Regions from separate parts of the Pseudoalteromonas sp. MM17-2 genome, predicted to be linked through region 2. Evidence: predicted binding sites of a transcription regulator. Region 2 holds the regulator's gene; the other holds the start of a gene.
The links. Region 2 encodes MetJ, which represses methionine synthesis genes. Its sites were predicted from a motif close to TAGACGTCTAGACGTCTA; they were not measured.
Positions count from the first base shown of each region.

Region 1: a site for MetJ is predicted at 1,430-1,447, ahead of metK (methionine adenosyltransferase). Genes of this name have one in related genera too.

Region 1 covers NZ_JAKRFV010000003.1:184,381-196,432, reverse strand. The annotation lists gene tkt (transketolase) at 1-1,191, opposite strand, end outside; gene metK (methionine adenosyltransferase) at 1,559-2,710, shown strand; gene MHM93_RS04175 (START domain-containing protein) at 2,784-3,431, opposite strand; gene MHM93_RS04170 (CYTH and CHAD domain-containing protein) at 3,406-4,929, opposite strand; gene MHM93_RS04165 (TIGR04211 family SH3 domain-containing protein) at 4,947-5,723, shown strand; gene MHM93_RS04160 (winged helix-turn-helix transcriptional regulator) at 5,845-6,327, opposite strand; gene putA (bifunctional proline dehydrogenase/L-glutamate gamma-semialdehyde dehydrogenase PutA) at 6,584-10,387, shown strand; gene MHM93_RS04150 (HD-GYP domain-containing protein) at 10,517-11,728, shown strand; gene MHM93_RS04145 (catalase) at 11,925-12,052, shown strand, end outside.
Region 2 covers NZ_JAKRFV010000005.1:100,301-112,352, forward strand. The annotation lists gene metL (bifunctional aspartate kinase/homoserine dehydrogenase II) at 1-1,580, opposite strand, end outside; gene metB (cystathionine gamma-synthase) at 1,590-2,750, opposite strand; gene metJ (met regulon transcriptional regulator MetJ) at 2,930-3,250, shown strand; gene MHM93_RS06335 (malic enzyme-like NAD(P)-binding protein) at 3,443-4,687, opposite strand; gene rpmE (50S ribosomal protein L31) at 5,154-5,369, opposite strand; gene priA (primosomal protein N') at 5,594-7,819, shown strand; gene MHM93_RS06350 (SPOR domain-containing protein) at 7,839-8,369, shown strand; gene hslV (ATP-dependent protease subunit HslV) at 8,524-9,042, shown strand; gene hslU (HslU--HslV peptidase ATPase subunit) at 9,054-10,382, shown strand; gene MHM93_RS06365 (DUF971 domain-containing protein) at 10,434-10,808, shown strand; gene MHM93_RS06370 (methyl-accepting chemotaxis protein) at 10,897-12,052, opposite strand, start outside.

The DNA.
Region 1 (12,052 bases), on a different contig from region 2:
ACTAAGGCCTTTTGAACCACTCCAAATAGTTAAGTTCGATCCGGCCAAATCGGCTGAGCCGCCCATAAACTCGGGTAGCATGGGGCCAAAGGTATTCAAGGCATTTTGCGATGCCTTACGTGTTGCAGGGCTATCAGGGTTTGCTTGTAACTGCTCAATATAGGCTTGCGACTTCTCAGCCCAGTCAGCAGGCAATTCGCCATTTTGGCGACGTTCAAACTCAGCAGCAAGCTCAGGGTATGCCGCCTTGTATGCCGCAAACTTATCCTGCCAACTCTGCTCTGCTTGCGTGCCCTTCTCTTTAGCATCCCACTGTTGATAGATATCATCAGGAATCGCAAAGGCGTCATGAGACCAACCTAAGAACTCGCGCGCAGCTTTAATTTCATCATCGCCCAACGGCGCACCGTGGCAATCATGGCTTCCTGATTTATTCGGAGAGCCGTAACCAATCACTGTTTTACAACAGATAAGCGTTGGCTTGTCACCTTGGGCGCGGCCTTCGTCAATAGCAGCGCGAATAGCCTCGCTATCGTGACCATCAACATTACGAACCACGTGCCAGCCGTAAGACTCAAAACGCGCGGGAGTGTCGTCACTAAACCAGCCTTCTACATCACCATCAATAGAAATACCATTGTCGTCCCAAAACGCAATCAACTTACCAAGGCCTAGAGTTCCTGCAAGCGAACACGCCTCGTGAGAAATCCCTTCCATCAAGCAGCCATCGCCCATAAAAGCGTAAGTATAGTGATCAACAATTTCATGGTCAGCGCGATTAAATTGAGCAGCAAGGGCTTTCTCCGCAATTGCCATGCCTACCGCATTGGTGATCCCCTGTCCAAGCGGGCCCGTAGTAGTCTCAATACCCGGAGCATAACCGTATTCAGGGTGGCCCGGAGTTTTTGAATGAAGCTGACGGAAGTTTTTAATTTCCTCAATAGGAAGATCATAGCCGCTTAAGTGTAAAAGCGAATAAATCAGCATTGAACCGTGGCCATTTGAGAGAATAAATCGGTCACGGTCAGCCCAGTTAGGGTTGATCGGGTTATGCTTAAGATAATCGCGCCACAGTACTTCGGCGATATCGGCCATGCCCATCGGGGCACCCGGATGACCTGATTTAGCTTGTTGAACCGCGTCCATGGAAAGCACGCGAATGGCGTTTGCAAGTTCTTTGCGTGATGGCATGAATTCTCCTACCTTTAAATGTATTTGCGCTGGGGCTTCACTCGCGCTCATGCTGGCGCGGGTAAAGAATAAGACGAAAGCCCATTCTTACTTATTCATCTGCCCCCTGCAATTAAAAATTGGGCATCGAACGAGTAACTTTAGAATTACTCATAACGAATAAAAATACTGATAACTAAAAGAGTACAAAAACACCAAGCAATAAAGGTCAAAAGACCGCTATACAATCAATTTTATTTAGACGTCTAGGCGTAAAAAGCTAGGAAATCACCTGTGATTTAGCTAGAATACGCGCCTTAATTTATGCTGCGCTCAACCCAGTGGCTGGTATGATCTTGGGAAGCGCGATACTTGTGAGCAGAAACTTATGGCAAAACATTTATTTACTTCTGAGTCTGTGTCTGAAGGACACCCGGATAAAATCGCTGACCAAATTTCTGATGCGGTACTCGATGCTATTTTGGCGCAAGATCCCCATGCCCGTGTAGCCTGCGAAACCTATGTGAAGACCGGTATGGTGATGGTCGGTGGTGAAGTCACAACCAGTGCTTGGGTCGACATTGAAGAGTTAACGCGCAAAACCGTGCGTGAAATCGGCTACACCCATTCCGATATGGGCTTCGATGCCGACTCATGTGCAATTCTAAACACCATTGGTAAACAGTCTCCTGATATTAATCAAGGTGTTGACCGCGCTCGTCCAGAAGAGCAAGGTGCAGGTGACCAAGGCTTGATGTTTGGTTATGCCTGTAATGAAACCGACGTGCTCATGCCAGCGCCCATTACCTATTCACACCGCTTGGTACAACGCCAAGCCGAAGTGCGCAAAAATGGTGAATTACCGTGGTTACGCCCAGACGCCAAATCACAGGTAACCTTTGCTTATGAGAATGGCAAGGCTGTTGGTATCGATGCCGTCGTGCTGTCAACGCAACATTGCGATTCTATTGCACAAGATGACTTGGTTGAAGCGGTCATGGAGACCATTATCAAACCAACGCTACCAGCAGAGCTTATTACCGATGCGACTAAGTTCTTCATTAACCCCACAGGACGCTTCGTGATCGGTGGCCCGATGGGTGATTGCGGCTTAACCGGTCGTAAAATCATCGTTGATACTTATGGCGGTATGGCACGTCACGGTGGTGGTGCATTTTCAGGTAAAGATCCATCGAAAGTGGATCGCTCTGCCGCTTACGCAGCACGTTACGTTGCCAAAAATATAGTCGCGGCCGGCCTGGCCGATAAATGCGAAATCCAAGTGTCTTATGCCATTGGCGTTGCCGAACCAACCTCCATCAGTGTTGAAACCTTTGGCACCGGCAAATTAGACGAAACGCGTTTAATCGAACTGATCCGCAAGCATTTCGACTTACGTCCTTATGGTTTAATTCAAATGCTTGATTTAGAACGTCCAATTTATCAGCCTACAGCGGCTTACGGCCACTTTGGTCGCAATGAATTCCCATGGGAAGCGACCGATAAAGCACAGGCACTTAAAGCCGACGCTGGATTATAGTGAATTACCTATAAGTTAATTGAAAAGCGCCTATATGGCGCTTTTTTTATAGCTATAACCCCACTCTCGGCAGTTAATCCTCGCTGCAATCGCCGGCACTGATTGGCGCAATTTGCAAAGCGTGTACTGCTGCTAACTGACTTTTCAAGCTCATCATAGTTTTAGATACACTTTTCAACGACACTTTATTACTGAGCCAGCGTGGAAGCTTACCACCTGGGTCGGCAAAAACCTGATAGCGGATAAGTAAGCCGTCGTCTTGCTGCGTCATTCGCCAGTTAGCAGTCAAGGTTGTGATGCGTACCCTATCACTTTTACGAGCGATATTTGGGTTATAGGCGTGCACCCGTAACTCAGTGGTATAGTCATTGACACGCTGATAGCAACTTTGTGTATAGAGCTCTCTATCAGCAACGGGCCAAGGCGAATTAATCACCGTGTATACGCGGTTGCGATTGCCTTGCGAATGCAAAAGACGAACTTCTTGTACTGCATGCAACCACTGCGATGCTTGCTGGGTGTTGTACAGTAGCGTCAGTAACTGAGCTGTGCGGGCGTCGGCAACGAAAAGCTCAGCATAAATATGGTAGATACCATCTTTACTGACGGTATAGACCACTTTCAAATCAGGGAGATTTTTATAATTCCGCCAAGGTTGGATTTCAGCCCCAGCTGCAAAGCTGAGGCTAAGTAGGCTAATCGCGCCAATAAGGTTGAACATCACGAGTCGCTTCTCGGCTTTGCTCCATGGCACTCAACAGACTATCGGTTTTTTGCGTCAACCAAGCCTGAATTTTGATGAATTGCTCGCTCTCATTACCTTGGCACAGCTGACCAAGATAATCGAGGGTGAATAATTCAAACGTGCCGTGCACAATATCTAGCCATGGCGCCCGGAAGCTCATGCGCAAAGACTCATCAAACAATGCGCCCAAACAACAGCCACTTAAAAGGTTGCGTTCCAAGCGCTGCTTAAGCTGTAAGTATTGCTCGCTAGCTAGCGGCTGTTGAGGCTCAACGAGCTCTTTCATTTCCTGCCAATCATAGTCGAGTAGCCGTGCCGCCAGATCATGAATTGGCTGTTCACCAGCCTGAAGTTGCGCTTGCCCCCATGATTGTCGCCACCCTCGCTCGGTCAACCAGATTGTTAAATCTAACAACAGCAAGTTATAGCGTGTGCTAGTGAATATAGCCTGGACATCGTCAATGCTTGGTTGGATGGATTTTAGATCGCCTATCACCTGAGTTAGCTCTGGTGCTGCATTGATTTTCTTATAATAAGCATGCTTTTTCGAGGTAAAGGTTTTCAGTTGAATCGCCGTCTCGACCCAACTTAATTCGCTCAGTAACCACTTAAGTTCGCCGCGCAGACGCTCGGTCGCTTGTTTTTCAACGATATCGCTGAATAACCACAAACTATGGCGAATAAGACTGACACCATCGGTTACCCGTTTCAGTGTTTTAAGGGTCGGCTTTTGGAAATAACATTGTTCGTGTTTTTGTACAAAAGCAATGCCATAACTCAAGCACTTCTCCAGTGCTCGCTCTTGGCTGTCATCGTTGCTCAGCGGCACAAGGCCAATCTCTTTACTGGCTTTGAGCGGCTGATCGTCCGCCAGCCGATAACCTCGAGCTGCCTTTGAGTAATAACCCATGCGTAGAGGCAGGTTATCGATTAATTTTTCAGCTAGGGAAAACAGCTCACTGCGCTCCCCCTTTACTAATTCAACCTCAAGTTCGCAAATCGGCTCTACATTGGCGTTGGCCGATACCTCCCCCTTATCCAGCACCACTTCAATTTCAGTCCCTGCTTGGGTTTCAACTAACCAAGTGCGACGAATAAAGTTAGTACTAAATAGCGGATAGAGATTGTCGGCTAACGCGTCCACTTGCACCCCATGAGGCCAAATACTGGCATCAAAGTCGTGCAGCTGTGGACGATTTCCGTCAATAGGCAAATTGTACTCTGGACGCTGGTGCAGCCCACCCACGTTCTCACCTGCAAGCTTAATGGTTTGCTCACAAATGCCGTCACAACAGCGAGTACGAAGACCAATATCTAATGCTCTAAGCTCTCGGCTCGGGGTGTCGAAATAAGCATTTTGCAGGTTGCGTGCGGGTTTATTTTTTACGGTTTTTGCAAACTGGGTAATGAGTGCGGGTATGGACGGTATCACCGCCTCGGAAACTAAAAACTTAAGCTCTATCTCAGTGTCCATGCGCTATAGGAAGACCAATGAAATCGTCAAAAGCACAACATAAACAAAGCCGCCTACGAATGCAAACATTTTGCCATTTGGCCGTGCTATTTTGCCCCTTTACTAGCGTCGGTGAGTTACAAAATCACCCTTGCCAATCACTGCGCCAACCCATACTATGCTGGGATTGGAGAAATTATTTACGTAAAACAAGGTTAAGTTGGATGGTCAAACACGCCTGTGTCGCGCTCGCTTTTATGCTCAGCGCATTGTTCACCACCGCAGCACACGCAGAACAAGGCACCGCCTATATCAGTGATGAACTGTATATTTTTATGCACTCTGGAGCAGGTAAAAACTACCGCATTTTAGGTTCAGTTGATGCGGGCACGCCAGTGACACTGGTGAGCGGTGAAGAAAATAACGGCTTTCTCGAGATAATCGATGATAAACAGCGCCAAGGCTGGGTTGAAACTAAGTTTATCAACCAAGATAAAAGCTTAAAGATTCAATATCAGGAACTTGGTGAGCAGCTGGCACAAACTCAACAGGCGTTGCGCAATGCCCAAGCACAGCTTCCCGAGCTACAAACGCTGAATCGCGACTTGCAGGAGCAAGCCCAGCAGTTGCAAGCTCAGCTAGATCAAGCGATTGCCGAGCGCGACGCGCTTAATGCTAAACAACAAGGCTTAAAGGCCAAAGAAAAGCGACAGTTACTCACCTACGGTGGGGCAATTGCATTTATTGGTCTATTCTTAGGAATAATCCTCACCGTTATTTTGTCGCGCCGCAAGCGCTATGACGGATGGGCATAATCATTATTTTCAATTTGCATTGAGCCAAAAAGAGCACCTAGGTGCTCTTTTTTTTTGCAAGCAGCTAATAGCGCTATTCGTAAACTCTATATTACAGCTTGTGTTGGCATGTTCAGGGCGTTCACAGCTCGATACTGAGCCCGGTATCTTCTTTTACCTTTTCAATCACCATATACGTATGATGCGTACCGACCCCAGGAATATCCACTAAATCTCCCAGTACTTGGCGGTATTCGTTCATATCACTGACACGCACCTTGAGTAAGTAGTCGTAGCCTCCAGCAACCATATCGCACTCCACTACTTGTGGTGTATTGAGGATATGCTCTTTAAAAGTTTTAAATACCGAAGTATTAGATGTCACTAACGACACCTGCACATGAGCCAATAAACTTTGGTTTAATTTTTGCTCACTGAGCTTAGCATGATAGCCTTCAATAAAGCCTTCTGATTCGAGCCGTTTTACACGGTCGAGGCAAGGGCTAGGACTGAGGTTAACTTGCTTAGCTAAATTGACGTTAGAGATCCGACCATTGCGTTGTAAAACGTCGAGAATAGCGAGATCGATTCGGTCTAAGGTGCGAGGTTTAGCTGTTAAAGACATAGCAGCATTTTATACGGACAACGAAGAAATATGCCCTGTAAATTATCGTATTTAGAAAAATTAAACCAGCATATTCTGCGGCATTTTCATTAGAATGCCCGCGAATATGTATTCATATTGAGTGCAATCTCACCTTCGCGTTTTAGCAGCGGGGTGACCTACACTGTAGTAATTGTCGTAACCGAGGCCCCACCATCTCACCTTGTGGTGTGGGTACAGTTGCTATTTTTAGACTCCATGATTTTGAGGGTTGCTTATGTTATTTGAAGGCAATTTGATTACTGAATGCCCTATCCGCCAGAAGATCCGTGACTTCTATCGCATTGATGAAAATGAAGTGATTGATCATATTTTACCACTGGCTGAAGTAGGCGTTACGGCACGCAGTCGCGCTTGGGAGCGCGCACGACAAATGGTATTGAATATCCGCAAAGACCAAGACGGTCAAAACGGTATTGATGCCCTGTTAAATGAGTTCTCCCTGTCGACTGAGGAAGGGGTGGTGTTAATGTGTTTGGCCGAAGCGCTATTGCGAGTGCCAGACAAAGAAACACAGGATAATTTAATTCGCGATAAACTCGCTAATGGCGACTGGAGTTCGCACTTAGGTAGCAGTGAGTCGCTATTTGTTAATGCCTCATCGTGGGGCTTGTTGGTCACCGGAAAAATGGTGAACTACACCGACAAAAACAAAGAAGAACAGTTTGGCCTGCTAAAACGCACCATGGGCCGCCTTGGCGAACCGGTGATCCGTAAAGCAGTGAACTATGCCATGAAGATCATGGGCAAGCAGTTCGTTATGGGGCAAACCATTGATGAAGCCATTGAGCGCGCCGAAGAGACCGAGCGCAAAGGCTATGTTTACTCATACGACATGCTAGGCGAAGGCGCCCGCACTATGGCGGATGCTGATCGCTACTACGACAGCTACGTCAATGCAATTAATGCCATTGGTAAAGCGGCCAATGGTCGCGGCCCAGTAAAAAGCCCCGGCATTTCTGTTAAATTATCAGCAATTCATCCACGCTACGAGTTCACCCACCGTGAACGCGTCATGTCAGAGATTGTGCCCAAGCTAAAAGAGCTTGCACTGTTGGCGAAAAAATACGATATCGGCCTCACCGTCGACGCCGAAGAAGCCGATCGCCTAGATATTTCTCTTGATGTGATTGAAGCGGTATACAGCGATCCTGATTTAGGTGACTGGCAAGGTTTTGGTCTGGCGGTACAAGCCTATCAAAAACGCGCTATTTTTGTTTGTGAGTGGCTTACAGAACTTGCTCGTCGCGTAGGTCGTAAACTGATGGTGCGTTTGGTTAAAGGCGCATACTGGGACACCGAGATTAAAACCACACAGCAAGACGGTTTAGACCATTTCCCGGTTTTCACCCGTAAAGCCACCACCGATGTGTCGTACAAAGCCTGTGCTATCAAACTAATGGAAGCACGTGATGCGCTATTCCCACAGTTTGCCACTCACAATGCTTACACTGCAGCGACCATTTTAGAGGTCGCTAAAGGTGACCATCACGGCTTTGAATTCCAGCGCTTACACGGTATGGGTGAATCTCTTTACGACCAAATTGTACTCAAAGAAAAGATTCAATGTCGTGTGTATGCGCCAGTGGGCCAGCATGAAGACTTGCTTGCTTACTTGGTACGTCGCCTGCTTGAAAACGGCGCCAACTCGTCATTTGTAAATGCCATTGTTGATACTAAGCAGCCGGTAGAAGCACTGCTGCCAGATCCGGTAGAGACCCTGCAGGGTCTGCGTAATAAATACAACAAGCAGATCAAATTACCTATTGAGCTTTATGGTAGTGAACGCGCCAACTCAAAAGGCTTAGACCTGACTGATATCAATGCCATCACGCCGCTAAAAGAAAACCTTGATACCTGGTTTGAAGAACATCGTATTAGCGACGATCAGGTTGCTGAGGGTAATTTAGCAGTACGTAACCCTGCTAATCACAAGGAAATCATTGGCCAATTGCATTTGCAAAGTGGCGAAGAGATGAAGACCTTATTGGAAAATGCCGAAAAAGAGTTTATCTCTTGGTCAGCAACGCCAGTAAAAGAGCGCGCAGACTTATTGCGTCGTGTCGGCGATATCCTTGAGCGCCACCATGATGAGCTGGTTGCCTTGTGTATAAAAGAAGCCGGGAAAGTGACCCAAGATGGCATCGATGAAGTCCGTGAAGCCGTAGACTTCTGCCGCTACTATGCCGCACGCGCCGAAGAACTCGCCGAGGACGAGCGTTTCGAGGCACGTGGCGTGATCCTCTGTATCAGCCCATGGAACTTCCCACTGGCTATTTTCCTTGGCCAAGTTGCAGCGGCTATCGTTACTGGTAATACCGTGATTGCTAAGCCAGCGGAGCAAACCAGTCTTATCGCTCTGCGCGCCATTGAACTGATGCATTCCGTCGGCTTGCCACAACATGTGGTGCAGCCAGTGATTGCTCGCGGTAGCGAAGTGGGTGAGCATATTGTTCCCGATGAGCGCATCCAAGCCGTGATGTTCACAGGTTCCACTGAAACAGGCACGCTGATTTCCCGCACTTTAGCGGCTCGTAACGACATTCAAGTGCCCTTGATTGCCGAAACGGGCGGTCAAAACTGTATGATTGTCGATTCGACGGCGCTGCCGGAACAGGTTGTTGATGATGTCATCAAGTCTGGCTTTCAAAGCGCGGGTCAACGCTGTTCAGCATTGCGCGTGTTATTTATTCAAGAAGATGTTGCCGATGGCATGATTGAGATGCTCAAAGGCGCACTGGCCGAGTTGCATGTGGGCGACCCTGCCTACCTGTCTACCGACATCGGGCCGGTGATTGATGAAAAAGCACTGAAAACCCTCAACGATCATGTTGAGTACCTCAAAGGCAATGCGACCCTGCATTATGAGTGTGCGATTCCTAATAACAGCGAGAATGGTGCGTACTTCTTTGCTCCGCGACTGTATGAAATCAAAGATTTATCGGTGCTCAAGCGCGAAGTGTTTGGTCCTATCGTGCATATTGTTCGCTACAAAGCCAGTGAGTTGGACGATGTGATCGATCAAATCAATGGTACCGGCTATGGCCTGACCATGGGTGTGCACTCTCGTATTGAGGAGCGCTGCCAGTATGTCGCTCGTCAATCTCGTGCCGGTAACGTATACGTTAACCGCAATATGATTGGCGCTATCGTTGGTGTGCAACCATTCGGTGGCCGAGGCCTGTCTGGCACCGGACCGAAAGCCGGTGGCCCTAACTACTTATTGCGCTTGGTCAAAGAGAAGGCCTCGCCTGATAACGTGCAAATGACTGATTTGCCACCTGATGAGCGTGATCTTCACCATTACTCCGGCGCCAGCGAAAAGGTTGAGGAGCTGATGAGTAATTCAATGCGCGATGAGAAGATTTGGCGCGCCACCGCGTTGAATGATCGTGTTTCCGCATTGCGTCAGTTACTGGCGAAGTTGGCAACGGTAGAGATCCTCGATGAGCTAGCCGATGACTTGGCAATGACCTTGAGCGATGCCAGAGCACAAATCAACCGTATCGAAAAGCGGATGAAACGCCACAAAGAGCTACCAGGACCAACAGGGGAATCAAACACCCTGCATCTCGAACCTCGTGGCTGTGTCGTGTGTTATGCCGATAAGAGCACGTCCTTTAATTTCTGGGCTATCTCTATCATCACCGCATTAGCGGCCGGTAACACAGTGATCACTGTGGCCTCAGAACTCTTCTATGAAGAAGCGCAAGCATTCAGAGATAAGTTCGTTGCCACTGGCGTTGCCGAAGGCGTGTTGCAGGTAGCAAAACCCAATCAGCTACAGGCGATTTTGGCTCACCGTCACCTAGCCGGTGCCGTAGTGGCCGCACGCTCATCGCGTTTAGGTTACTTCGCACAGCAACTCGCGGGCCGTAAAGGCGCTATCCTGCCAGTGATCAGTGCCGAGTACTACGACACACTGATTAATCGTCTACTGACCGAAAAAACGATCAGTATTGATACCACCGCATCAGGGGGCAACACGTCACTGATGACGCTCGTGGAAGACGACGAATAGTTATAACTAAGCTATTGATTAAAAAGGCGCCGTCGGCGCCTTTTTTATTGCCTGCAGCAGTAATTGTTGCTACCTAGCAAGGGGAAACTTTGCTATGTTTTAAGGAAGAGTTCATAAAGCGGTAAATCAATGCACGATACCATCTCCATCAATCAGCTTAAGCCCGGTATGTTTGTTGTTCAGGTCAGCAAGCAATCAGGCTCTGTGAAAATAAAAAATCAGGGCTGGGTAAAGACGCAAACCGCGATTGATAAGTTAAAAAAAGTGGGCGTGCAGGAAGTCATTATCGATCCTGACAAGACGCTACAACGCAAGAAACCAAGCAAAGAAGCACAACCAAAACCCACTTCAACGGAGTCTGCAAAGCCGCAGAGCAGCGATCCTTGGGCGAGCAGTGTGAGCGTTGAAAGCGAACTTAATAAAGCACAACGCCTATACAGCGAAGCTAAACAGTTACAAAGCAAAGCTTTTAAAGATATTAAAGCAGGCCGCAAGATTGATGTGGGACCCTTTAAAGACGTAGCCAAAGGCTTTATGGATTCGGTGTTTCGCAATCAAGATGCTCTGGCTTGTCTCACTCGTTTACGGGAAAAAGATGCCTACTTGATGGAGCACTCTATTAATGTCTCCATCTTGATGACTATTTTCGCCAAACACTTGCGCCTCGATACTGACACCATTCATGAGTTAGCCACTGGTGCTTTACTGCACGACATTGGCAAAATAAAAATCCCCGATGAGATTTTACATAAACCGGGGCGCTTAACTGAGCAAGAGTTCGCGGTTATAAAAGACCACGCACGCTTCAGTAAAGAAATCTTAGAACAGTCAGGCCTAACCGGTATTGCCGTCGATATTGCCGGGTTTCACCATGAACGCATTGACGGCACTGGATACCCTTTCGGCAAAAAAGCTGAGGAGATCAGCCAGTATGTGCGTATGGCATCAATAGTCGACGTTTACGATGCGCTAACCGCCGAGCGCGTTTATAAAGAAGGAATGACCCCAATTCAGGCATTTAAAATTCTCAAAGATGGTGTCCCCAACCACTTTGATGGTGAGTTATTAAACCGCTTTATCCAATGCATTGGCGTGCACCCCGTAGGCACCTTGGTGAAGCTCACCAATCATAAGGTGGGAGTGGTGTCGCGCAGCAACCCTAATGATCCTCTCAAACCTCAGGTCAAAACCTTCTACAACGCTAAACATGCCCATTACACTCAGGTTGAGGATATAGATTTAACCCGTGCTCGGGCCAACGAAGAGCTCGAAGCAGCTGTTAAACCTGAGCTTTTCAACATCGACCTGATGCGTTTTTTCAAGCACTCGCTGATGCCTTAAAAAGAACTATACAGGGTGCTGAGCGGTATTATTGAAAAAGTTACAGCGCCCTGTGCAACTTGTTCCCATTTTATTCCCTTCTAAGAACGAAAACAACGCTGAAAGCCAAGCAATCCCTGCTGACTTTGTGATGGTCCCTATTTTGCTACCAACTCATTATTCACTCTACTTTTGAAATGAGCAATAAGGATGGCAAATGGCTGAATCATTTAAATACCAAGGCAATAAAGGCAGTGGTGGCGAGCTTCACCAAAAAGCATCAGACAAGCACCCAACGATGACCACAGCTCAAGGCTGCCCGGTAAGTGATAATCAAAACTCACT
Region 2 (12,052 bases):
TCAGGGTAAAGGACACTGAATGACTCACTGGCGGTTATATCAATGACCACCTTGTGTTCGTAATCAAGCTCATTGAGGCGTTCGCACAACTGCTCGCTTTGATAGGGAACCGCTTGTTCTAACCATTGACCTTGCCAATTCTGCGGGTCTAACCCACAGGGGTCAAACAACATGCTGCGACTTCGCAGTAGACCAACCAGTTTTACCTCAAAATGCTGCTCTAAACGCGCTAGCTGCTGCGTAAACTGTTGTAAAAACACACTGCCCACATTTCCAAGGCCGGCGACAATCACGGCAATTTGCTGATGTGCGCCAATTAAAGTGCGATGTACCTTGCCTAAACTATCGGCATCAATGATTTGATCGGTCAGTACCAAGGCGTAGTCTTGATCGCAGTGGCTAAAGCGGATAGTTAAGTTAAGTTGCTCTAAGCATGCCAGCATTTCTTGGTAGCCTTGCTGAGTATACTGGTTTGGGCTGACTAAGGCGCACCCATTGAGATTTGACTCAACGAGTTGTCCACGCTCTCCCAGCTCACGGGAAATAAGAGTGCTATGGGCGCTGGGTACAATCAAAAAGTCTATACCCTGCTGCTGAAAATGGCCTATGGTGTGCTGTATAAGCTGGCTTAACGTTGCCAGTTCATCCACTTTAAGGCTCGACACACGATATAGGTCAACGCCCTCTATGGTGGTCAAAAAACGTTTATGCTTACAGTAACCTTCGCGGACAATCTCAGTGCCACTGGCATCGCTGTCATAGGAGCTACGCACCGATAGCTTAATCGCGCTACCTTGCAAAGGCGACAGCGTTTTCGCATGCAATACCGGATTACCTAACTGGGCAAGGCGGTTGGCTTGGCCACGACAAATTTTTTGATACTTTAAGGCATCGGCTACTTTACGTGGGTCGGTGCTGAAAACCCCCTGCGTGTCGGTCCATATGCAAACTTGTTTGGCGTTGACATAACGGGCCAATAAAGTGGCGCTGTAGTCACTGCCATTGCGTCCCAAGGTGACTGTTTGCTGGTTGCTATCGGCGGCAATAAACCCCGTTACGACGTTGATTTTATCCCTGGCAATATGGCGCTCGCAGAGCTTTTCATTGTCCAAATGCAGTAGTTGCCCTTGGTGCATACACAGTAGCTGCCGCGCATCAAGATCTTGCGCAGCATAGCCTAACTGCTGCAAATAGGTCGCCAGCAAGCGGGCCGACCACAGTTCACCATGGGCTAATAAGGACGCCTCATCTAAGGTGTTTGTCTGCAATTGCTCAGCTATGCGCTGAAGCTCACTATTAAGCTGTGATTGCAGAGCGTGTGCTTGGTGCGCTGCTAATAGCTCATCAATAAGCTCATGCTGATGGGTGCGTAGCAACTGCAAGACATCATGATAACCATGGCTATCGTGCTGTTGATAGGCCTGCCACAACTTCACTAGCGTATCCGTGGTTTTGCCCGCCGCAGAGACCACCACCACGTCACCGAGTTGGCTGTTGCCGATAACAATATTGGCGACCGCATGGTAACGCGCCGCGTTGCTGAGACTCGAACCACCAAACTTATGTACAACCTGAGTCATAGTATCCTCTTATTTGCTTGCTAACGCGTTAAAAGCGGCATCTAAGTCATCGATAAGATCTTGCTTATCTTCAATACCTACAGAAATCCGGATAAGCGTGTCGCCGACCCCAGCCTCAAGTCGAGCGGCCTTGTCCATGCCCGCATGAGTCATGGTCGCGGGGTGACAAATAAGGCTTTCCACCCCGCCCAACGATTCCGCTAAGGTAAACTGCTGTACTGAGGTGAGGAATTTTGCACTGTCTTGCAGCTGGCCTTTAATGTCAAAGCTCACCATACCGCCAAAGCCCTGTTGCTGCGCTTTTGCCAAGTCGTGTTGTGGGTGCGAACTCAACCCTGGGTAGTAAACTGACTGCACACTAGGATGCTGTTCAAGGTATTGAGCAATCGCCAAGGCATTTTCTTCATGCTGCTTCAGGCGCACTTTCAAAGTACGCAAACCACGCAGGGTGAGATAGCTATCGAAAGCGGCGCCGGTAATACCAATATTATTAGCCCACCATGCCAGCTCTTCACCTAACTCTTTGGTTTTGGTGATCACCGCACCACCGACCACATCGGAGTGACCATTGATATATTTAGTGGTCGAATGCACCACCACATCACAACCCAATAACAACGGGTTTTGTAAGGCGGGAGATAAAAACGTGTTGTCGGCTGCAACCAGCGCGCCGATGCTCTGCGCGGCATCGCACACTGCGCGGATATCCGTGAGTCGCAAAATGGGATTACTGGGCGTTTCAATCCACACCAGTTTGGGTTTGGCGGCCACTAAGCGTTGGTAACAGTTTGATTGAGTGAAATCGATAACCTCGACCTTAAGCAACCCTCGCTTGGCTAAAGAGGTAAATAAGCGATAACTGCCGCCATAACAATCATGGGGGATCACTAGCGTGTCATTGGGTGTCAGTAGCTGCGTCACTAGATGCACTGCGGCCATACCTGTCGCGGTGATAATTCCGTGCTCTCCCCCTTCTAGTTGCGCTAAGGTTTGCGCCAAAATATCCCGATTGGGATTACCACTACGACCATAATCATATTCGCGTTTGCTATCAAAATCAGCAAAGGAATAGGTGGTCGATAAATGAATGGGTGGCACCACCGCACCGTGGTGCTTATCGGCATCAATACCATGGCGCACGGCGATGGTGTCTTTTTTTAGTTGTGACATATTTGCCCCCAATCAAGAAAATAGATGTTTAGACGTCTAAAAGGTTAAATTAACACAATTTAGAAGTCAAAACATTTATACGTCTAAATAGCTAATTTATGAATATTTGACTATCCTTACCAACGCGATAAAATTTCGCCCTTATTGATGCCTAAGTGACCAAAAATAAGACGCAAATTATGGCCAAGTGGAATGGTGAATACATTCACCCTTATGCGGAGCATGGAAAAAAAGCCCAACAGGTAAAGAAAATTACCGTTTCCATCCCGCTCAATGTTTTAAAAGTATTAACCGATGAACGTACTCGCCGCCAGGTGAATAATCTTCGTCACGCCACCAACAGTGAGTTGCTGTGTGAAGCATTTCTACATGCCTTTACTGGTCAACCGCTGCCAAATGACGAAGATCTCCGAAAAGATAATCCGGAGAAGGTACCTGAAGAGGTGAGAAAAATTATGGAAGAAATGGGTGTGGAAGTGCCTGTTATCGGAGAGGACTAACAAAGACAAGCAAGTTTAACTAACCCCTGAGCATTAGGCCTCATTGCAGGAGCTAGCTTAGTGTTGTTCATACATGTCGCAAGTCGGCCTGTATGAAAAGCGGTTAGTGAAGCAATTGCTCTTTGCAAGCCATAAAAAAACCCAAGCACTAAGCTTGGGTTTTCTTTTTTCTAGCGCTGAGTAGTAAAGTGATTACTCAGCCATATAATTCGCTGGCATATCAATTTGCGCAACACCTGAGTCCACAGCCGCCTGCGCCACGGCTTTCGCTACGCGTGGCAATAATCGTGGATCCATGGGCTTGGGAATAATGTATTGCGCGCCAAACTCTAATTCGCTCACTCCAGATGCCGTTAACACTGACTCAGGTACTGGCTCCTTGGCGATGCTGCGAATAGCCTCTACAGCGGCAATTTTCATCTCATCATTGATAGCGGTGGCACGCACGTCCAGTGCACCACGGAAAATAAATGGGAAACACAGTACGTTATTCACCTGGTTCGGGTAGTCAGAGCGCCCAGTGGCCATAATTAAGTCTTTGCGCGCACTGTGTGCCACATCCGGCTTAATTTCTGGGTCTGGGTTAGAACAGGCAAAAATGACCGGCTTGTCGGCCATCAATTTAAGGTCTTCAGCTGAGAGCAAATCTGGGCCAGAAACACCAACGAACACATCGGCATCGGCAATAACGTCTTGCAAGGTGCGCTTATCGGTGTTGTTAGCAAATAATTGCTTGTATTCATTTAAGTCATCACGACGCGTGTGGATCACCCCTTTACGGTCAAGCATGTAAATATGCTCGCGCTGAGCGCCACACTTAATAAGCAGCTCCATACACGCAACTGCCGCTGCGCCAGCTCCCAAACACACGATCAAGGCATCACGAATATCTTTACCTTGAATTTCTAAGGCGTTTAGCATGCCTGCGGCAGTGACAATAGCAGTGCCGTGTTGATCATCATGAAATACTGGCACATTACAGCGTTCAATGAGCGCTTGCTCGATTTCGAAGCACTCTGGGGCTTTAATATCTTCGAGGTTAATACCGCCAAAGGTATCGGCAATATTTTCTACAGTGTTAATAAAGTCTTCCGTGGTGCGATGCTTCACCTCGATATCGATGGAATCAAGATTAGCAAAACGCTTGAACAGTAGCGCCTTGCCTTCCATGACCGGCTTAGACGCTAACGGCCCTAAGTTACCCAACCCTAAAATGGCACTGCCATTAGAGATCACAGCAACCATGTTGCCTTTGGCCGTGTATTTATAAGCATTGTTAGCATCGGCAGCGATTTCACGCACCGGCTCTGCAACACCTGGGCTGTAGGCTAAAGCGAGATCGTTAACGGTCTCGGCGCTTTTGGTGAGTTCAATGCTAATTTTTCCTGGAACGGGGTTAGCGTGGTAATCGAGGGCTTTTTCACGAAAGTCAGACATGAACGAGTATCCTGCTAGAAATGTATGTGAGAGTTCAGCTAGTTAAGGCAAACCATACCGCTTTTCTAAATATATTCAAGCAATATCAGGTCTATCCTGTTGTACGAAATTAAAGGGTTTTAAGCCCAAATTCATGCACATTATCTAAAGCTTTATGTGTAAATTTTGATATTCCATGCACTATAGGGACTTATGCATGCATAAAAAACCACCTAAAGCCATGCATAATGCTATATCCAAATAACTTAATATAACTAAAAAGAATACCGTTCGGATAACGAATCTTATTGTTCGCTAATAACAAAGTAAGTGAATTTTAGTGAACTTTAGCGTCATTATTGTGCTTTTTTTGTCACTTTAAATGAGCTAGAGCTTAAGGTGAAATGGCTAGTATGAATAATGGGGATGGATAAAAATCATAGACACAAAAAAAGCACCCGAAGGTGCTTTTCTCGACAAGCAAAGATTACTTCTTGCTGCTAAGCGCACCGAAGCGCTTATTGAAGCGATCTACACGACCACCTGTATCAAGGATCTTTTGCTTACCAGTGTAGAAAGGGTGACACTCTGAACATACGTCTAGGTGAATGTCTTTACACAGGGTAGAGCTTGTCTGGAATTTGTTGCCACAAGAGCACGTTGCGTTGATTGCTTCGTACTTAGGGTGGATACCTTCTTTCATGGGGGTTACCTCTAAATAGGCCGTATCGCTCTCCAAACCCGAAGTTTGGCACCATACGCGTTAGTTTCAATGTGCCAAAGCATGGATATAACCCGCTCAGCACCCTTAAGGCCGCGTATTTTATTTTACTCCTGATTAATGTTCAAGCTTTAATTGCGGCTATTCACTGCGCCATGAATTTAGTACATTAGCGCTATATTCTAGTTCTTGGGGCCTGATTTTTGTTGCCATCATCTCGCGATTCCAACAGCCACAGTAGCAACGCGACCCCGTGCTACCTTGAAGTAGCACTTAAGGTGCCCTTACACCGTAGCTTCGACTATTTATTGCCCATCGAGTTGCGCTCTCGCGCCGTGACTGTAGGGGTAAGGGTCAGTGTTCCTTTTGGTTCGCGTGTCCTGACCGGTATGGTGTTAAAGGTAAAAGCCAGCACAGAGATGCCGGAAGATAAAGTCAAAGCCGTTAAAGCCGTGCTCGATAGCACTGCCATTATTGATGACAGTCACCTACAGTTATTGCAATTTACTGCTCGCTATTATCATTATCCATTAGGTGAAACCGTCTTTACCGCTTTGCCAAAAGCGCTGCGTGAAGGCGCGGATATTGATAAAACCAGCATTAATTACCTGCAACTCACCGAGCAAGGGCAACAACAACCGACACTGCGGGCGAAAAAGCAACAAGCCTTGCTTAAGCAGCTAGCTGAATCAGGGAAATCGCCCACCACGGAAATTAAAGCTCTGGGCTACTCCAAAGCCACCATTGATGCCCTCATCAATAAAAAACTAATAACTCAAGCAGTTGAATTTGATAGTCAATGGCGCGAGCAGCCATTACAGGTGGCCAACAAACCAAGGTTAAACAGCGAACAAGCCATCGCCTGCACAACCATTAACCAATCCCCAGGCTTTGCCGCTTTTTTACTTGAGGGGATCACAGGCAGCGGCAAAACCGAGGTGTATCTGCAGTGCTTAGAGGCGGTTTTGCAACAGGGCAAACAAGCCTTAGTCTTGGTCCCTGAAATAGGCCTAACACCACAGACGGTAAACCGCTTTCGCCGCCGCTTCCCCAATACGCCAATTATGCTCTGGCACTCAGCGTTGACAGATAATGAACGTTTGCAAACCTGGCGGTTTTGCCAAAAAGGTAGCTGTGCTATAGTGATCGGCACACGTTCGGCGATTTTTATGCCGTTTTTACGCCTAGGCATGATTATTGTCGATGAGGAGCATGACGCCTCATTCAAACAGCAAGACACCCTACGCTATCACGCCCGTGATCTGGCCGCTTACCGTGCGCAACAGCAAAACATTCCCTTAGTTCTAGGCAGCGCGACCCCTGCCCTGGAAACACTCAACCGTGCATTGTCCGATAAGTACCAATTGCTCAGTCTCACTCAACGGGCACAAACCAGCAGTGACAATCAATTTGAACTCATAGACATTAAAGGTCAGCACCTTGAGGCTGGACTCAGCCATAGCGCCCTTGCCTATATCAAGCGTGAGCTGGCGAGACAAAAGCAAGTGATGGTGTTTTTGAATCGTCGCGGCTTTTCCCCTTCGCTCATTTGCCATGAGTGCGGCTGGCTCAGCGATTGCTCGCGTTGTAGCACCAGCGCGACCTACCACAAGGCCATGCGTCGTTTGGTGTGCCATCATTGTGGCGAGCAAAGTGCACCGCCCATGCAATGCCCGGATTGTGGTAGCACACAAATAAACCCGGTGGGGCTGGGCACCGAGCAATTGCAAGAAGCATTAAGCGAGCAATTTCCCGACACACCCATCAGCCGTATCGACCGAGATTCAACACGACGTAAAGGCAGTTTGGAGGAAGAACTGGCTGCCATCAATCGCGGCGGCGCGCGCCTATTGGTGGGCACACAAATGCTAGCCAAAGGCCACCACTTTGCTGATGTCAGCCTAGTCATTATTCTTGATGTCGACGCCGGGTTATACTCATGTGATTTCCGTGCCACCGAACACTTAGCACAACTAGTGACTCAAGTAGCAGGACGCGCAGGTCGCAGTGGCGAACCAGGCACCGTGTTACTGCAAACTCACTTCCCAGAGCACCCACTATTGCAAGATTTAGTCAACAATGGTTACCAACACTTTGCTCGTTATGCTTTGCAAGAGCGCCATGAAACAGAAATGCCACCGTTTTCGCACTTAGCCCTGCTAAGGGCGGAAGCGCATGATTTATCACTACTGTTGCGCTTTTTATCGGATTTAGTTCCCGCAGCCCCCGTGCCTAAGATACAATTGCTGGGTCCGATTCCCGCACCGCTCGAACGAGTCGCTGGCAAATACCGTTATCAATTGCATATTCAAGGGCAAGATAGAGGCGCGCTACACGGCTTTTTGGCGCAACTAATGAACTACCTCGGTAGTAATAAGCTGGCACAAAAAGTACGCTGGAATTTGGACGTTGATCCCATAGACATGATGTAAAGAGAACACAAAAACAATTATGGCGCAGCACGACTATATAAATCGCAAACGACCTCAGCGTGGTAAGAACAAAAAAGCCCCAGCAAAAAAGCCTCTGCCGCTTGTGCTTATTGCTTTGGCCATTTTGTTACTCGCCGGCTTCGCTTACGGCCTCTGGTATATAAAAACCAATGCTGATCCTGAGGCTGTTGAGCAAGTTAAGCAGAAACCAAGCGCCTCCAAGCCAGAAATTAAAAAACCGCAAACGCCCGAATTTATTAACGAAATAAAGCAAGCCGAGATAGAGGTTGAGGTTAAAGAAATTGAGCAAAAAGGCCCTTATCAAATGCAATGCGGGTCATTTAGAACCTATGCGCAGGCGGAAACGCTCAAGGCCAAAATAGCCTTTGTCGGGCTAGTATCAGAAATCAGGCGCACTGAAGGCAGCAATGGCGTCTGGTTTCGAGTACGGTTAGGCCCCTATCCGACCAAGCGCGGCGCAGAGAGCGATAAGAACAAGCTTAAGCGTCAGGCAAAAATCATGGGCTGTGGCATCTGGTTGTGGAATTAGGCAAAGCGAAAGCCGTTATCGCCATGTAAATAACCTAGCAGGCACAGCAAATCACATAAAGGGATTGCAAGTTTACCTTGAAATCCCTTTTTAATGCCCATATTTCCTCGCTATTAGACAGTTACAAACACCCAGACTGGGTATAAGGACACACATGACCACAATCGTTTCTGTACGCCGTGAAGGCAAGGTTGTTATTGGCGGCGATGGCCAAGTTTCGCTCGGCAACACGGTAATGAAGGGCAACGCGCGTAAAGTGCGTCGTCTTTTCAACGGTAAAGTGATCGCCGGGTTTGCAGGCGGTACAGCCGATGCGTTTACCCTTTTTGAGCGTTTTGAAAGTAAATTAGAGATGCACCAAGGACATTTAACCAAAGCCGCTGTAGAGATGGCCAAAGATTGGCGCAGTGACAGAGCCTTAAGGCGACTCGAAGCCATTCTTGCTGTTGCTGATGAAACCACCTCACTAATTATTACTGGTAATGGCGATGTGGTACAGCCTGAACATGACCTAATTGCGATTGGTAGCGGCGGCAACTTTGCCCAATCAGCCGCGATTGCATTACTAGAAAACACCGAGCTTGGTGCGCGTGAAATCGTTGAACGCAGCTTAAAAATCGCTGGCGATATCTGCGTATTTACCAACAACCACCAAACTATCGAAGAATTGTAAAAGGAGCTGCCATGTCAGCTATGACTCCCAGAGAAATCGTTCACGAGCTTGATCAACACATTATTGGTCAGAGCAATGCTAAAAAAGCGGTGGCTATCGCCCTGCGCAACCGTTGGCGCCGTATGCAGCTCGACGAGAGCCTGCGCCCGGAAGTAACACCGAAAAATATCCTTATGATCGGCCCAACCGGTGTGGGTAAAACTGAAATAGCACGCCGATTAGCCAAACTTGCTAATGCTCCTTTTTTGAAAGTAGAAGCGACTAAGTTCACTGAAGTTGGCTATGTTGGCAAAGAAGTAGAAACTATTATCCGCGATCTCGTCGACATTGCCATTAAGATGGTTCGTGAGCAGCAGGCGAAGAAACACCACTTCCGTGCTGAGGAAGCTGCAGAAGAACGTATTTTAGACGCATTACTGCCACCAGCTAAAGACACCTGGGGCGAGTCACAACCAAGTGAAAATAGCAGTACCCGCCAAAGTTTCCGTAAGAAATTACGTGAAGGTCAGCTCGATGATAAAGAAATTGAAATCGATGTTGCTGAGCAAGCGCCTAATGTTGAAATCATGTCACCGCCCGGCATGGAAGAAATGACCAACCAGCTACAGAGCATGTTCCAAAACATGTCCGGCGGCAAAACCAAAAAGCGCAAGTTGAAGATTAAAGAAGCCTTTAAACTACTTGTTGAGGAAGAAGCCGCCAAACTGGTTAACCCCGAAGATGTTAAAGAGCTCGCTATTGAAGCTGTTGAGCAACACGGTATTGTGTTCTTAGATGAAGTAGACAAAATTTGTAAGCGCGGTGAAGCAAATGGCCCAGATGTAAGCCGTGAGGGGGTACAACGTGACCTGCTGCCGCTTATTGAAGGTTCAAGTGTGAGCACCAAGCACGGTATGGTGAAAACTGACCATATTCTATTTATTGCTTCTGGCGCGTTCCAAATGGCCAAACCCTCGGATTTAATCCCTGAACTACAAGGTCGTTTACCGATCCGAGTTGAGTTGGACGCCCTCAGCGCCGATGACTTTAAGCGTATTTTGACTGAACCGCATGCTTCGTTAACGGAGCAACAAATCGCGCTTATGAATACCGAAGAAGTGACTATTGAGTTCACCGACGATGCCATTGACAGCATTGCTCAAGCAGCATGGCAAGTGAATGAAAAGACAGAAAATATTGGTGCTCGTCGACTGCACACAGTCATGGAGCGATTGATGGAAGAAATATCCTTCGATGCTTCCGATAAGGCAGGCTCACGTCTTACCATTGACGGCGAATACGTCAACCAGCACTTGGGTAACTTAGTGCAAGACGAAGACCTAAGCCGCTTTATTCTATAACGGCATGGGCTTGGGCAACTTCACCCAAGCCCTTTTTATTGAGGCTGGTTTATGTTGATAACAACCTTACACTATCATCAGCGTTCAAAAACCTTAGACATTCACTTTGACAATGGCGATAGCGCCGAGCTCAGTGCTGAGTTCCTGCGTGTACACTCCCCTTCTGCCGAAGTACAAGGCCACCATCAAAGCGAGCCAAACCTCGTTACCAACAAACGGGATGTTGGTATCAACAAAATCGAACCTGTTGGCCACTATGCCGTGCGCTTAATTTTTGATGATGGCCATCTCAGTGGCTTATACAGCTTTCGCTACTTAGCCGAACTGACCAGCAACAAAGATAATCTCTGGCAGAGTTATTTGGCGCGACTTAAAGCAGCGAATGCCCAGCGTGATGCAAGTATTGCGATTAAGGTGACGCCTTAAGCTAAGTGCATTGCCACTACCTAGGGTGGGTGAATACAGAAACGGGGGCTCTCGCCCCCTTTTCTTATGTTACTGTCTTCGGCTTTTTCTAAACCTTGTATTTAGCCACGGCATCGTGCAACACCCGAGCCTGCTCTGCTACTTCCTCACTGGTATGGGCATTATTACTTGCATGGCCGCTGGCCTGCTCAGCAATATCACGAATACGCACCACGTTTTGATTCACTTCAGAGGCAACCTGTGATTGCTGTTCAATGGCCACCGCGATTTGCGTACTCATTTCCATTATGGTTTCAATTTCTTGAGTAATCGAGCTCAGTAAGTCGCCGGCACGAGAAGCTTGCTCTGCACTCTCACCTCCTTGGTCGCGACACTGTTGCATAATACTCACAACTTGTTGGGTCCGCTGTTGCAGGCCGGAAATAATATTTTCTATCTCCTGTGTGGAGTCTTGTGTGCGTTGCGCCAATGAACGTACTTCATCCGCAACCACCGCAAAGCCACGCCCTTGCTCACCTGCCCGTGCAGCTTCTATGGCAGCGTTCAACGCTAAGAGGTTGGTTTGCTCAGCGATACCGCGAATAACATCCAGTACCGAGCCAATGGTGTCAGCATCTTTTTCTAAATCACCAACCACCCCAGAGGCATTACCAAGCGAGTCAGAGAGCTGGGCAATACGAGATACGGTGGCATCCACTTCCTGACGCCCTTGAGAAGCACTTTCATTAGTTGTTTGCGCTCGTTTCGCAGCTTCCTCTGTGTTGCCAGATATATCATGAATGGTTGCCTGCATCTCGGTGGCCGCTGTGGCCACCATATCAGCTTCTTGCAACTGCTCTTGTACGCCAGTACTGGTTGATGCGGTGGTGCTAGCTAAGTCTTCTGTTGCGGCGTTCAGTGTCGCTAAGGCATTATTCACATCAAAAATCAGCCCTCTAAAACCGGCGGTGAGGTTATTGATATTACTGGTCAGCGTCGCAATTTCGTCATTGCCATGGGTATCAATTTGAATACTTAAATCATTGGTCTCACGAATACGGGTAATGGCACTGACCGCTCTATCAATTGGCTGAATAATCGCGCGACTGGTCATTGTCAGCAGCGCCGCCACCAAGATTGCAGCAATCACTAAAATTGTCAGAGCAGTGATTTGAGTCACTCGCATCTCTTGCTCTATCATCTCTTTCGTGGCGCCCAGCACTTGGCGAGCATACTTGTCACTTTGCTCAACGGACTGGCGCAAT